DNA from 3 places in the Colwellia sp. F1 genome. Region 1 is predicted to be linked to each of the others. Evidence: predicted binding sites of a transcription regulator. Region 1 holds the regulator's gene; each other region holds the start of a gene.
The links. Region 1 encodes FliA, which starts transcription of late flagellar genes. Its sites were predicted from a motif close to CTAAAGNTNNNNNNNNNNNNGCCGATA; they were not measured.

Region 1 (5,340 bases):
CACCAGAAATCACACCGACAAGTAACCACAGCGCTCAACATGATGAGCATACCAGTGTTGAAGCTGAACAAATGGCAATGAAAATTCAATCTCAGCAGTCACCAACAAACACTACTGTAGCCAGTAGCCCAGTTAATCAACAAGATTTTGATAAAATGCAACAAGAAATGGCTTCCATTAGAAAGTTACTTGAGCACCAGGTATCAGGGCTTATGTGGCAAGATATGGCACAAAAAGAACCACAACGGGCTTTGCTAGTTAACCGTTTATTAACGCTAGGTTTGAACGAGCAAATTGCCGATCAAATAGCGGGATACGTGCCTGCGCAATATCAAGAAGAGCAAGCTTGGCAAGAAGCCACTAAGTTAGTTGGTCAACAACTTAATACTACCCAAAATGATATTATCAACCGTGGTGGGATTGTCGCGTTAGTTGGCCCTACCGGCGTTGGTAAAACAACCACTATTGCTAAACTTGCGGCACGTTTTTCACAAGTACATGGCCATGAACAAGTGGCACTTATTTCAACCGACACTTTCCGTATTGCCGGCTTTGAACAACTAGCAACTTATGGCAAAATAATTGGTTGCCAAGTTAAGCTAGCTAAAGATAGCCAAGCATTAGATCTATTACTTGAGCAATTTTCTCAAAAAAAATTAATCTTAATCGATACCGCAGGAATGGGGCAAAGAGACCTTCGTTTAGCAGAAAATTTAGCAAATTTAGTTGCTAACACACGCGTTAGAATAAGAAATTATTTAGTGTTAGCCGCCAATAGCCAACAGCAAGTGATGCAAGAAAATGTTGAGCGTTTTAAAAAAATTCCCTTGTCGGGTTGTATTTATACTAAACTTGATGAAAGCATCAGTGTTGGCGAAATTATTACGACTTCCATCCAAAATGGTTTACCAATAGGCTACCTTACCGATGGACAAAGGGTGCCTGAAGATATTAAAGTTGCAAATGCTGAGAAATTAGTTACGCTTGCAGATAAAATGGCAACAAAGTCAGCAAATAACAATGTAGCAAATGTCCAGCGTATCGTAAGACCAATGCCAGTTTCGCAAACGGTGGCAGTATAGCTGTATTTTTAAAGCAGCATTTTAGTTTAAATAAAGCGATAATATAAGAAGTAATAAATGGTAGATCAAGCGAGCGGCTTAAGAAAAATGCAAGATTTAAATAAAGTTAAAGTAATAGCGATCTCTGGCGGTAAAGGTGGCGTTGGTAAAACTAACGTGTCGCTAAACACGGCTATTGCCCTTGGGCAGCAAGGGAAAAGGGTATTAGTACTCGATGCCGACTTAGGCTTAGCTAACGTTGATGTTATGCTAGGGTTAAGAGTAAAGCGTAATTTATCTCATGTATTATCGGGAGAGTGTGAGCTTGATGACATCATTATCACAGGCCCAAGTAATATTAAAATTATACCGGCCACCTCTGGCTCACAATCTATGGTTGACCTCACGCCAGCCGAACACGCAGGACTTATTCGTGCTTTTAGCGAAATGAAAACAAAATTTGATGTGCTTATTGTTGATACTGCGGCGGGTATATCAGATATGGTGCTTAGTTTCACGCGTGCAGCACAAGACGTCGTCTTGGTTGTATGTGATGAGCCTACCTCTATTACCGATTGCTATGCATTAATGAAGCTTCTCAGCCGTGACCACGGCGTTTTTAAGTTTAAAGTGGTTGCAAATATGGTGCGTACACCTAAAGAAGGGCAACAGTTATTTTCGAAACTCACTAAAGTAACCGACCGCTTTTTAGACGTTGCACTTGAACTTGTAGCGGTTGTTCCTTTTGATGAAAATATTAGAAAGTCAGTACGTAAACAACAAGCCATTGTTGAGGCTTTTCCTAATTCACCTGCAGCAATAGCATTTAAAGCGTTAGCTAAAGATGTTAGCACCTGGCCTATACCACATCAGGCTTCAGGGCATTTAGAGTTTTTTATTGAACAATTACTTGATTACTAACACTTAATTACTCGCTATAATTCAGTGTTATCAGATATTGCCTATCAATGAACCGATAATTATTTCCAAAAACTTAAGTGGGATAGTAACTAGTGGTAAAAGCTAAAGCCTACAATAACACAATTAACAAAACAGCCTTACTTGAACAGCATACTGTTTTAGTTAAACGAATCGCTTATCATTTGTTGGCAAGATTACCAGCAAGTGTCATTGTTGATGACTTAATCCAGTCAGGCATGATTGGCCTATTTGAAGCCGCTAATAACTTTGATAACAGCAAAGGTGCGAGCTTTGAAACTTTTGCAGGTATCCGCATCCGAGGCGCCATGCTAGATGAAATGCGCCGTGGCGATTGGACACCTAGGTCAGTTCACAAAAACAGTCGCATGGTCAGCGAGGCCATTAAGCAGTTAGAAGCAGTGTTAGGGCGAGACGCTACCGATGTTGAAGTTGCAGAAAAGCTTGATATCTCATTAAATGAATATCACCAGATACTCAGTGAAGTAAGTACTGGTAAAATAATAGGAATTGAAGATTTAGGGGTGAGCGATGACGCCCTAAAGTTTGATGAAACATGCCACAGTAACGATCCATATCAAAGTATTGAACAAAGCGCCTTTAAAAAAGGCCTAAGTGAATGTATAAGTACTTTACCCGAACGAGAAGCTTTAGTACTGTCTTTATATTATGATGAAGAATTGAACTTACGCGAAATAGGTCAAGTACTTGATGTAAGTGAATCACGAGTTAGCCAAATTCATAGCCAAGCAATGCATAGATTAAAAGCTCGTATGCAATCTTGGCAAAGTTAAGTACAATAAGAACAGTGATAACCAATTTAATTTGAATGTGTAGCCGGAGGGTGCCTTGGATAAAAATATGAAAGTGCTTGTTGTTGATGATTTTTCAACCATGAGACGTATAGTGAAGAACTTATTACGCGATTTAGGCTTTACCAACATTCAAGAGGCGGATGATGGTAGTACAGCCTTACCTATGCTGCAAAGCGGAGATTTTGATTTTGTCGTCACCGACTGGAATATGCCAGGCATGCAGGGCATTGACCTATTAAAGGCAATACGCGCAGATGCTAAATTAGCCCATATACCGGTATTACTGATTACAGCAGAAGCTAAAAAAGAGCAAATTGTGATGGCAGCTCAGGCTGGCGTTAATGGTTATATTGTTAAACCTTTCACGGCCGCGACACTAAAAACTAAACTAGATAAAATCTTTGAACGTCTAGGGTAGTCTTTGTTTAATTGAGTAAATTATCGTTAGTTAATCAGAATAAATAGCGTTAATTTAAGCATTAAGGACTTTGCATGAATATGGCAAGAACAGGGCGTGTTTCATTAGAACAGGCCAAATCTTTGGTTGAGTTTTTAGAAAATGATCAGCAAGACAAGGCTGATGCGCTGATTGCTGACATCCAAAACCCAATCAACTCAGAATTATTTGCGGAAATCGGCAAATTAACGCGTCAATTACATGACTCTTTAACAAATTTTCAGTTGGATTCTAGATTAAATGATTTAGCAACAGCCGATATTCCTGATGCTAAAGAGCGGTTAAGTTATGTTATTACCCGCACGGAAGAAGCTGCCAATAAAACCATGGATGCTGTTGAGTCAATATTTCCCGTGATTGACAATATTTCTAGTCAAATTCAAGCAGTGAACCCTGCTTGGACTAAACTGATGAATAACGCAATAGATGTTAAAGAGTTTAAACATTTATGTATAGGAATTGATTCTTTGCTAACGACAACAGGTAAAGAAACAGAGCATATTCATAGTTTAATGACCGATGTATTAATGGCGCAAGATTTTCAGGATTTAACCGGCCAGGTTATTCGTAAAGTGATTGAGTTAGTGCGTGAAGTTGAAGACAGTTTAATTAATATGTTAACAGCATTTGGTATTTCTTCTGATAATAAACAAGAAAAAGTTAGCACTAAGATGGGTGATAACTTAGTTGAAGGGCCAATAGTTAATAAAAAAGAAAGAGACGACGTTGTTGAAGACCAAGACGATGTTGATGATCTTTTATCAAGTTTAGGTTTTTAACAGGAGTGAGTTAATGTCATTTGAAGCAGATGAAGAGATTCTACAAGACTTTTTAGTCGAAGCAGGAGAAATACTTGAACAGCTATCTGAGCAACTAGTTGAACTTGAAAATGATGTTGATAACGCAGATTTACTCAATGCTATTTTTAGAGGCTTTCATACGGTAAAAGGTGGTGCCGGTTTTCTTGCATTAAACGAACTTGTTGATGTTTGTCATGGTGCCGAAAATATATTCGATCTATTGCGAACTGGACAACGCGTTGTCAATGCAGACTTAATGGATACCATATTATCGGCTCTTGATACCGTTAATGATATGTTCGCCTTAGTACAAAATAGAGAACCGCTGATCGCTGCAGAGCCTGAACTGCTCGCAGAGTTAGAGCGTTTAAGTCAACCAGAAGGTCAAGAAACTTCTCCCCCAGTAGTGCAAGAGGTTGCTCCTGCTATAGTAGAAGAGAACGTAAGCGCAGATGAGATGAGCGAAGATGAATTTGAACGCTTACTTGACGAGTTACATGGTAACGGTAGTCCTTCAGCTACTCCAGCGCCAAGTAACGACACTGCGGCTTCAACACCTAGCAGTACGCCAGAAAATACAGAGTCAGATACTGATATTTCTGATGAAGAATTTGAATCATTGTTAGATGAACTCCATGGGCAGGGCGCTTTTTCTGTTAATACTCATAACGCTTCAGCGGCAAACAATAACGCTTCTGATGAAATTAACGATGATGAGTTTGAAAGTTTACTTGATGAACTGCACGGTAAAGGAAATGCACCGACAGCAGCGAGCGCTTCAATAGCAAAGCCTAGTGCGAACACGCCTGCAGCAAAAGCTGTTACGCCAATCAACAAACCTAAAGCAGCGGCCAAAACCCAACCGTCTGCTCCAGTAAAAGCAAGTCCTGCCGCCGCGCAAAAACCAGCACAACCTGCTGCTCCTCAGGGAGAAACCACAGTACGTGTTGACACCAAGCGGCTTGATAAAATTATGAATATGGTGGGGGAGTTAGTCTTAGTTAGAAATCGTTTAACGAGTTTAGGGTTAACTTCTGATGATGAAGACCTCACAAAAGCGGTTTCAAACCTAGATGCGGTAACGACAGACTTACAAGGCGCGGTCATGAAAACCCGCATGCAACCAATAAAAAAAGTATTTGGTCGTTTTCCGCGTGTGGTAAGAGACTTAGCGCGTAGTCTTAACAAAGATATACAGTTAATTCTCGAGGGTGAAGACACCGATCTAGACAAAAACTTAGTGGAGGCATTAGCCGACCCGCTAGTGC
Region 2 (5,340 bases), on a different contig from region 1:
CTTGGAGTGAGAGCTGATAAGTTTTTACCGCCGTCACTAGCTTCTTGGTATCGCAGTGGTTTAGATAAGGCGAGAGCGCAAGGTAATAGCAATAAACTTAAAGAGTTAGCTATTGCTAACCCAAGATATATTGATTTAGCTCAGCTTATACAACTTACTTTTTCAGCGCGAAACTCGCAATAACAGTAGTTTTTGTCTTAAGAGAGCAGCTTCCTTCATCACTTGCATATAATCACGTGTATATATTAGTGCGGCATTAGCCACTTGGCCCTGGTTTTGTTGGCCGTATCTCTATGTTGCTATTGACTCCCTGGTTTTTGATACAAACGTAAAACAAAATCTGCTTGGCAAGTGAAGTTGGTCATGCTTTGTAGTTGCTCTAGGGTTTCTTTAGACGCTTTAAACGCAAAAGGGGTCATGGCGAGCAAATTTAAAAGATCATCGCTGTTTGTAAAGTGCATCGGGTAGGTTAATCTTTGCTCTTCAATTAGGGTTAAATTTTCAATCGGGTATTTATTGGTATCGTGCTGATTTGCTTGTTGGTAAATTAACGCTTTTAATTCAAAGAGGTGCTGCTCTGCAGGTGTTACTGTTAAAAGATAACCGCCATTTTTTAGTATGCGAGTAAACTCCGCTTCTAAAATGGGTGCATAAACACTAATAAGCCAAGCAAACTCATTCTCACTAAAACTTAAATTTGCTAATGTGCCAACGCTAAAATGGCATGCTTTATAGCGTTTGGCTGCTATTTTTATTGCTTCTTTTGCAATATCAACACCATAAACGGTATTTGAATTCGTTTTATGTTGGTGGGTATAAAAACCTTCACCGCAGCCTGCATCAAGCACTGGTGCGTTTTGTTCAGCATATTGTTGGTAAAGCGCTAGCATTTTGTCAACCAAGGGTTGATAAAAGCCTTGATCAAGAAAAGCACGTCTGGCGTTAACCATCGCTTTATTATCACCGGGTGCTTTTGAATGTTTAAACTGTACCGGCAATAAATTAACATACCCTTGTTTTGCTTGATCAAAACTATGATTATTATTACAACGATAAGTTTTGTTAGCGAGCGTTAATGTTTGCTGACAAAGGGGGCAACAATAGTTGGCTGCAAGCGAGCTTACTAACGGGTTACTTTCTAATTGAGACATAACTTACCTGTAGCACTAAATACGGTATAAATTAAACAAAAACACGGTAAATAGTGCTAATAATTAAAGTAAAATTAAAGATTAAAGTACATAATAAGACGATTAAAACTTAATTTGCTTAGCGATTAAAGGTAGACCAAATAGGGGCATGATCAGACGGTTTTTCTATACCGCGTAATTCATAATCAATATCTGACTCAATACATTGCTCACTTAAGTTTTTTGTTGCCAAAATAACATCAATACGTAAACCACGATTGTCATCAAAACCACGCGAGCGATAGTCGAACCAAGAGTATTTTTCACCAAGTGTTGGATGAAGGTGACGGAAAGTATCAACAAAACCCCAATCCATCAAGGTAGCTAACCATTCACGCTCTTCTAATTGAAATGAACACTTACCTGACTTTAACCAACGTTTACGATTAACTTCACCAATACCAATGTCTAAATCCTGCGGTGAAATATTAATATCGCCCATTACAATAATGTGTTCATCTTTTGTGTGATGTTCATTAAGGTAGGTCATTAAATCTTGATAAAATTTTCGTTTATAAGGGAATTTTGTTGCATGGTTAATGTTTTCTCCTTGCGGAAAATAGCCATTTAATACGGTAATTTTTTCGCCCTTATTATTGGTTGTTTCAACCATAATCATGCGGCGTTGTGCTTCGTCATCGTCAGTAGGAAAACCTTTTTGTACTTTAGTTGGTGCTTTTTTACAAAGCATCGCCACACCATAATGGGCTTTTTGTCCGTGAAAGTATACGTGGTAACCCATGGCCTCAACGGCCTCTAGTGGGAATACTTCATCGTGCACTTTAATTTCTTGTAAACCGATAATGTCAGGTTGGTGTTTATCAATAATAGCTTGTAATTGATGCAGACGCGCGCGCAGGCCGTTAATGTTAAAAGAGATAATTTTCATAAAGCAGACTCAAAAAAAATTTGTTGATAATGCTAACAGAAAGCCTTTGCAAAAACCTCTTTATTGCCTTTTAAACGATTAATAATTGCATTGTTAGGGCATTATTTATCAATTTTTTATCACTATATTTAATTTTATTAAAAAGACGCAAATTATCGCTAAAGTTTTAACTTCTTAGGTCGATACGGTTTATAGCACCGTAAAAAACTAACTAAGAGAATAATCCAGTGGCGGTAAATGTAAAAGATGACACAGTTAACAATAACTCAGTAACAGCTACCCCTTTGTTGCATGAATTGCAGTTAGGCGAGCAGTTAAATGAATGTGTGCATCAAGCAAGACGCTCAGATTTTTCGTTAATGTTAGCAATGCTGTGTGACGACGTTAGAGAGCAAAGCCAGTTTATCCTTCCTAAAACGTCGCCTATTGATGGTACCTCAACAGATCTTGCGCACGTTAATAATCAAACGTTAAGAAAGCATTTTGACCTACCAGAAGAAGCGCCATTAGCGTTAAAAAACATTGCACAAGTTAGTCGCTATAACCAAGGGCAGCTAGTGGCAGACAACAACTTAGCAGCACTTCATTTAGCCAACGCCATGACACCTAACCCTATTGCTTTTCGCGATGATAAAAAGCATATCGCGCATAATATTTTAACTAATACCCAAGTAATATGCCAAATAAAGCACGCACAAGGTAATGAGGATGACGTTATTAACAAACCGTTGAACATGAATGTTGACGGCTGGTTGAAAGCAGTACAAAAATCGCTTGTTGAGTCTAGCTTAGTGTCTGTTGCCGCCTAATATACAGTTAACTGTATACTGCCTTGGCACCTCTAAATTAACGTGGAAAATCAGGGAGTGGCTAACAGTATTACTCGCCTTTATGCATGGTCATTTTATGCACCGCAACAGTGTTTAAATTTTTTACCTTTTTTAGTAGACCAAGTAAAAGTATACTGGTTACATGGGCATATATCTTTTTGCTTTATTGTTGCAAGGGCGCGGTGCTCCATAATATCGCCGTCAAGGTAGCGCCATTGTAGTGGCTGTATTGTTGTATCATTGTTACTTTGAAGGCTGGTTAACAATGCAGGCTCAACAATAAAACGCGAATTTTCCTTTAGCTCATACAAGGTGTTGTCGGTTACATAAAAAGCTGAAAACTTCACAAATTGCTCCGTTAGCTCCGGCTGAGTTATATCACCCTTGGTTAAATCGGTATTGTTATGTGAATGAATGTGAAGGGCAATCCATGAGCAAGAATCAGCCCACTCCTTAATTTCTTTAACTGACTGTTCGCCTTGGCTTTTATTTGCGTAAGTGTCATATACATACTGGCTATTACCAACAGCATAGGCGCTAAAACGTGAGCGCATTAATTGTTCAGGTGTGCTAGGGAATATTGGCGATATCGCATTATCCGGTTCAATAAAGCTTTGGCAGCAATGAGCAAAACTTTTCCCTGAACCGCAGTAGCATGGTTTATTGTTTAACTTAGGCATTGATAATATACGCGCAAAGGTGAACTTTAATGATGGCGTATCTTAACATAAAGACGCTTAACGTGAAAATTCTACAACTGGCGGCATTCCCTTACACTTTTAGTAAAAACTCACCTACACTATTACCAGCACCATATTGAATAATATTAATTTGGTGAGTATAACTACTCGCTTAAAATACAATGTATAACCATTAATGCCCTGTATTCTTCTCCAATTAAGAGATATATTTATGAAATTAACCTTAATAGCAGCCGTGCTAAGTGTTTCTTTAGTTGCTTGTGTTAGCACAAATGATACAACACAAGCGAGCGCTGCTTCAGTCAAGCCGTCAAGTACTGTTTTATCACCTAATGCGAGCACAAAAACATTAGCTAATGCTAATCTAACCATTACCTTAGAACAGATAATGGCCGACCCTGACTGGATTGGTCGCGCACCAGAGTCTTGGTATTGGGGTGATGACAGTAATACAATTTATTATCAGCAAAAGCAGTTAGGTAACCCATTACGAGACTTATGGGTGCAAAACTTAGCGAGCAATACACAAGCGCAGCAAGTTAGTTTGTCACAATTGCATCGCGCTGCGGATCGTAATGCAAAACGTAATAACGCCAACAACCTTGAAATCTATACGTATAAAGGCAATGTTTTTGTTAAAGACCTTAAAAGCAACACGGTAAAGCAAATCACGCATACTTCAGCCCACGAACGTGACCCATTATTTTTAACAAATAACAGCATAGCTTATCGCGTTAATAATGTTTTTTATGCTCACAACTTAGCGAGTGGCCAAGTAGTTGAATTGGCTAATTTACAAATGGCAGACCAGCCAAGCGGCATTAAAACGCCAACAAGTTACCTCGCTAAAGAGCAGCATAAGCTGATCAGCTACATAGCATTAGAGCAACGTAACGATGAGTTAAAAGAACAACAAAAAGAAAAGTTAGCAAAGCAAAACAAAACGATTACAAACACAACATATTACTTTGGTGAAGGCAACAAAGTGAGCTATGCAAGCTTATCGCCCGCAGGTGATAAATTGTTTGTCAGTATTACAGCCGCGACACCCAGCCGTGATGACACTGATATTATGCCCAATTATGTTACCCAAGACGGTACTATTGCGGCTGAGAAAGTGCGGGCACGTGTGGCTAACAATCGTCAATATAAAGAAGAATTATTTTTTATAGATTTGAAAACAAGTAAAAAAGTAGCCTTAAGTTATAAAACACTCCCCAGTTTTGATACCGATGTGCTTGCGGCGGTAAAGAAAGAAAATTACGCGCGCAAAGGTAAGCAGTATAAAAGCAAGCGCAAAGCACGAAATATTCACCTATTACAAATGTCAAACCCAGTAAAATGGAATAAAGACGGTAGCCAAGTAGCTATCATGCTAGAAGCTTGGGACAACAAAACACGTTGGTTAACCACCATTGATTTTGACAATGAAGCCTTAGTAAACCAACATAAGCTGCATGATGACGCATGGATCAATTGGCGCTTTAATGAATTTGGTTGGTTAGGCCATAACGCGCTGTATTATTTGTCTGAAGAAACTGGTTATTCGCATCTTTACCATAAAAACATAAATAACAGTAAAACGGTGCAACTCACGTCAGGAAAATTTGAAGTAAGCGATGTGACCTTAACACAAGATCAGCAGCGCTTTATTTTTAAAAGCAATCAAAAGCATCCAGGGATCTATGAAATATATCAAGTTGATTTGGCAAAACAGCTAACAGCATTAA
Region 3 (5,340 bases), on a different contig from region 1:
ATGGAACGGTAGAGTCTGTTAGACTGATGAAAGATAAGCATACTGGGAAGCGAAGAGGCTTTGGTTTTGTTGAAATGTCATCTGGCGATTTAGAAAAAACGATAACGGCCTTAAATGATGTAGAGTTTCAACAACGTACATTAAAAGTGAGAGAAGCTAAAGAGCGTCCTGAAAGAGTGGAGTCAGACAAGTAACTCGATACTGACAAGCCTACTACAGAGTATAGTTCAAACTAAAAGCCCGGCATTAACCGGGTTTTTTTATTCGCGTACTTTACTAATCAACCTTTTATAATAGGATCTGAGCGCTCTTGGCCTAAATATTACGCAAACTTTTCAATAAATTGATTAAATTGAGAAAATAACTGTTGGCTTTGATCAAATTGGGCATTAAATACCGACTCAAGCATGTGATTGAAGTGGTCGCCTTCTTTAGCTAATATCTTATTGGCATTATCTTTTAACGTGTTAAATTCACTTATAAAATCAACAACAGGTTTCACCACATTTTTTAACGCCCCCTCACCACCTTCATTATATCTTGCAACTTGACTATATGCTTGACTAGCGTAACTTGTTTGACTCTGTTTTAAATCTAACGTAAACGAACTTAGTTGTGCTTTGTTATAACCAAGATCGAGCGCTTTAGTAAAAGCTTCCTCAATATTACCAGAGAAAAAGCTATTTTCTATTTTACTAATATCTGTAATCAGTGACTGTATTGCTTCCATTTCATCTTTGTCTATGTCTCCTTGCACCATATAACTAAAATTCATTTGAGATGACTGACCTTGATAACTCAATTTTGCAGCCCCCTGCTCAGAAGAATGTTTTATGGCATCACTCTCCTGGCTTTGTTTTAATGCCTTAAAGGTAATATTAACAATATCACCATCAGTGGTGGTAATTGCTAAATCACTACTCACTGATTGCGCAGTATAATTACTACTATTAATGCTCGTTGTTTGAAGTGTTGAAGAAGCTACATCGTTTGGCATATTAAACGTATTATTAGCTAATGCTTCTTGTGTTTCATCTAAACCGCTATAAATTAAATCTCTTGCTTTTTCTATACCATTACTAAGGTCTTCAGTGAGGACATTCAAGCCGGTTAATTCTTCAATTGCCTCATCAATTCCTTTATTTACGCCCTGGCGTGCTTGACCTAACATTTCTTCTAATTCAGTTGTACTTGCGCCTTTTAATTTAGCAGCACTTAAACCTAAATTAACAAATGACATCACATTTTTAGCGACTGCTTCAAAGTCAAACATAGTTGAATTGGGAGTTTCTGGCTCGGTTATTTCTTTATTAAAACCGTCAATTGATATAAATTTTAATGATATCGACTGATGCAGTGTTTTAAATACAATAGCTGATTTATTACTTAACGAAATATTATCAAGTGGTTTGTGCCCAACGGCGGCTTGTGCTTCAGTGCTGGGGCTATGTTTATTGTTATATTGAGATTGCGGTGAATTTGCCATAGGATTAAACCCAACTGGCTTATTAATATGGTTCATGATCTCTCTCTTTGTTGATTGACTATGCGCGTAATAATTATGTCTATATCGGCTGAGCTGGTGAAAACTTAAACAAAGTTTTTTTACTGTTCTAGCACTCTATACTAGACAAACTCTAATCTGCCGCTAGAATTGCGCACTTCTATGTGCAAGCTTCTTCACATGGCAAAGTGTCTTGGCTTATTTAAGTAGCCTATATTAGTAAACAACAAGGTAAACATTTATGTTTAGTCATATTCATCCCGACAACTACGAACAGCAATTAATTGAGAAAAATCAAGCAATGACTGCTTTATTATCTGATTTTTCGCTGCCCACCGCTGAAGTATTCCGATCAGAGCCTTTACATTATCGTTTACGAGCAGAGTTTAGAGTGTGGCATCAGGGCGATGATCTTTATTACATTATGTTTAACAGTGACACTAAAGAAAAGTTTCGAGTGGATGAGTTTCCTATTGCAAGTCAGTTAATCAATCAAGCAATGAAAGCTTTGCTCACCTCCATTAAAGATATACCAACACTGCGTTATAAGCTATTCCAGGTAGATTTTCTGTCAACCTTAAGTGGGGAGCTACTGATTAGTATGCTCTATCACAAACCATTAGAAGAAAACTGGGAAGAACAAGCTCAGGCACTAAAAAATATACTTTCTGCTATTGCGCCAGTAGATATAATAGGCAGAGCAAGAAAACAGAAAATCATAGTAAACAAAGACTATGTTATGGAAACACTGCAAGTTGGTCAGAAGCAATTTGTTTATCAGCAAGTTGAAAACAGTTTTACGCAACCTAATGGTGGTATAAATGAGAAAATGTTGCTATGGGCGCAACAAGCAACAAACGATACAGGCGGCGACTTAATTGAACTTTATTGCGGTAATGGCAACTTTAGTATTGCGTTAGCTCAAAACTTCACACGTGTTTTAGGCACCGAAATATCTAAAACATCGGTAAAGTCAGCACAAGTCAATATAGCGGCTAATCATATTAACAATATAGATATTGTGCGCATGTCGAGTGAAGAGTTTAGCCAAGCTATGAACGGAGAACGACAGTTTAGACGTTTACAAGGGTTTGACTTAACGGCTTATAACTACGACACCGTATTAGTGGACCCACCGCGGGCTGGGCTAGACCCAGACAGTATAGAACTTGTGCGTCGTTTTAATAAAATTATATATATTTCTTGTAACCCACATACTTTAAAAGACAATTTAGCTGACTTAACGAACACACACACCATTGTACAGTTTGCTTTATTTGATCAATTTCCTTACACCCCACATATTGAAACTGGTATTATATTAATTAGAAAGTAATATTACTAAAAAGTAATACACAGAAGTCTCTTTAAGCTATTTAGTCTTTTTTTGACATTTTTCGTCTATCGCTAAGCTCTGCCGCCCCCCGAGCAATAAATCGCAGTTGTTGGATCGTTTGGTTTGATAACTGTGCTCTTTCTGACTTATCTTCCATATCTAATGCATCAGAGCCAGCACTAAAGACAATAGTTACCGCCGCATTGGCTTGTAAATAGGCAACTTCTGAGTCTAAGTCATTCGCTTGTTGTAAATAGTCACGAAGCTCCATAGTAAAATAGCGAATTTCTCGTATTACTGCTGCTCTAAAAGCTGCTGAAGTACCCGAGCGCTCTCTTAACAATAAACGAAAAACATTCCCATTGCTTTCAATTAACTCCATAAAAGTTTCAACCGATATTTGAATAACCGACCCACCTTTAGCAATGCGTTGCCGTGCTTGGCGCATTAATTGTCTTAACGTTAAACCAGCTTCATCTACAAGTGTTAAGCCAAGCTCATTCATATCGCTAAAATGACGATAAAATGAAGTGGGCGCAAGCCCTGCTTCTTTTGCCACTTCGCGTAAACTTAAACTTGAAAAACTTCGCTCAGCACTTAACTGATTTAGAGCTGCGTCAATGAGTAATCGACGAGTTTTTTCTTTTTGCTGAGCACGAATACCACTCATGATGAGCCTCTTTTATAAAATAGTCGAAAAGGATAACTTATCCTATTGTAACAAAAGGAGTAAAAATATATTAATAATGTCGTATATATAATACCACTTGACTGGTCTAATGTTCTCGTTAAAATACTATGTTAGTGTACACGTGTACACTTAAATGAAAAATTCCGTTATATTTTTAGCCGTGCTCAGTTAGAGAGATAAAATGAAGAAACCCCCTATTGTTTGGCTTAACGTCACCCTATTTGTAATCACCTTTTTGGTGGCTATTATTGCAGTCCCTTATAGAGCCATTACCGCTGGTTTTTCCAATACAGAAATAGTATTTGCTTTAATCTGCTTCATTTATTGCGGCATGTCGATTACTGCGGGCTACCACCGTTTATGGTCACATAAAACATATCAAGCTCATTGGAGTTTACGCTTTATTTTCGCGCTAGGTGGCGCATTTGCATTACAAAATAGTATTTTACACTGGTCTTCTGATCATAGAATTCATCATAAACATGTTGATAACAATGACAAAGATCCTTATTCCGCAAAAAAAGGTTTTTGGTACTCTCATATAGGGTGGATGTGTAGAGAGTATCAAGCGCACCGTTACCATGATTATACCAACGCCCGCGACTTACAAAAAGATAATATAGTAATGTGGCAACATAAACATTACTTATTACTTGCCATTGGCATGAACGTAGGCATACCGATTGCTTTTGGTGTATGGCAGGGCAATTTGCTTATTAGTATTTTATTAGTTGGCTTTTTACGTTTAGTGTTAAGCCATCACACCACCTTTTTTATTAACTCCCTTGCGCACATTTGGGGTAAACAAACCTATACAGACAAAAATACCGCCAGAGACAATGGCTTTTTAGCCTTACTCACTTTTGGTGAAGGCTATCACAATTTTCATCACCTGTTTGAACATGATTATAGAAACGGTATTCGTTGGTGGCAGTTCGACCCAACAAAATGGCTAATTAAAAGTTGTCAGTGGTTAGGCTTAACTACTAAGTTACGCACCAGCCCCGAAGATAAAATCATAAAAATGCGCTTAGCTATGACCCTAAAACGTAGCAAAGATAAGTTAATTCACTTACCCAATCCTGAGCAGGCTTTATTACACCTACAACAAGAGTACGATTTATTGATAACAAAGCTAAATGATTACTACCAAATACGTAAAACCTTACTGGCGGCAAAACGTGAACAAGTTATAGCTGATGTTGAAAAGTCTGACTTGATGAAACAGTATAAAGAATTAAAGCGTAAATTATCACTGCAGCAAAAAAACTGGCAAATGCTAACTGAAAAACTCGCTTAATAATTAATTAAGCCATTTCTAATACAGCTAAGCAGTAAATAATGATCCATTCATTACCATTCCCTCTAAATCCTGCTAAAATTTCACAATAAATGATATTGATAGAAACAGGGTTTAGGGGAGAGTCTTTTGGCTAAAGCGAATACAAAAAAGTTAACCAGTGATAACAAAACATCGACTAAAAATAAATTTGATTATGATGTAATCATTATAGGGACAGGACCTGGTGGCGAGGGTGCTGCGATGAAACTTTCTAAAGAAAATAAAAAAGTCGCTATTATAGAACGTTACAAAGACGTTGGTGGTGGTTGCACTCATTGGGGAACAATACCCTCAAAAGCATTACGCCAAAGTGTTAGCCGTTTAACTGAATACAATGCTAGCCCCTTATTTCGTGGGCATGACAAAGCTAAGCGCTTAACCTGTGCGGAAATTTTAAGTCACGCATCCTCCGTTATCAGCAAACAAGTGCAACTTCGTAGTGGTTTTTATGAACGTAACAAAGTTGA

Region 2: a site for FliA is predicted at 2,238-2,264, ahead of AC0UA9_RS01300 (VC2046/SO_2500 family protein). Genes of this name have one in related genera too.
Region 3: a site for FliA is predicted at 1,569-1,595, ahead of AC0UA9_RS12195 (DUF5610 domain-containing protein). Genes of this name have one in related genera too.

The regions. Positions count from the first base shown of each region.
Region 1 covers NZ_JBWDLI010000010.1:79,742-85,081, reverse strand. Annotated here, with positions in the region: gene flhF (flagellar biosynthesis protein FlhF) at 1-1,082, shown strand, start outside; gene AC0UA9_RS11075 (MinD/ParA family protein) at 1,140-1,982, shown strand; gene AC0UA9_RS11070 (RNA polymerase sigma factor FliA) at 2,075-2,794, shown strand; gene cheY (chemotaxis response regulator CheY) at 2,850-3,233, shown strand; gene AC0UA9_RS11060 (protein phosphatase CheZ) at 3,308-4,051, shown strand; gene AC0UA9_RS11055 (chemotaxis protein CheA) at 4,065-5,340, shown strand, end outside.
Region 2 covers NZ_JBWDLI010000001.1:289,451-294,790, reverse strand. Annotated here, with positions in the region: gene yfbV (terminus macrodomain insulation protein YfbV) at 1-183, shown strand, start outside; gene rlmA (23S rRNA (guanine(745)-N(1))-methyltransferase) at 300-1,151, opposite strand; gene xthA (exodeoxyribonuclease III) at 1,270-2,079, opposite strand; gene AC0UA9_RS01300 (VC2046/SO_2500 family protein) at 2,307-2,888, shown strand; gene AC0UA9_RS01295 (YchJ family protein) at 2,984-3,589, opposite strand; gene AC0UA9_RS01290 (S9 family peptidase) at 3,822-5,340, shown strand, end outside.
Region 3 covers NZ_JBWDLI010000012.1:718-6,057, forward strand. Annotated here, with positions in the region: gene AC0UA9_RS12190 (RNA recognition motif domain-containing protein) at 1-194, shown strand, start outside; gene AC0UA9_RS12195 (DUF5610 domain-containing protein) at 323-1,522, opposite strand; gene trmA (tRNA (uridine(54)-C5)-methyltransferase TrmA) at 1,746-2,840, shown strand; gene fabR (HTH-type transcriptional repressor FabR) at 2,881-3,510, opposite strand; gene AC0UA9_RS12210 (acyl-CoA desaturase) at 3,713-4,831, shown strand; gene sthA (Si-specific NAD(P)(+) transhydrogenase) at 4,961-5,340, shown strand, end outside.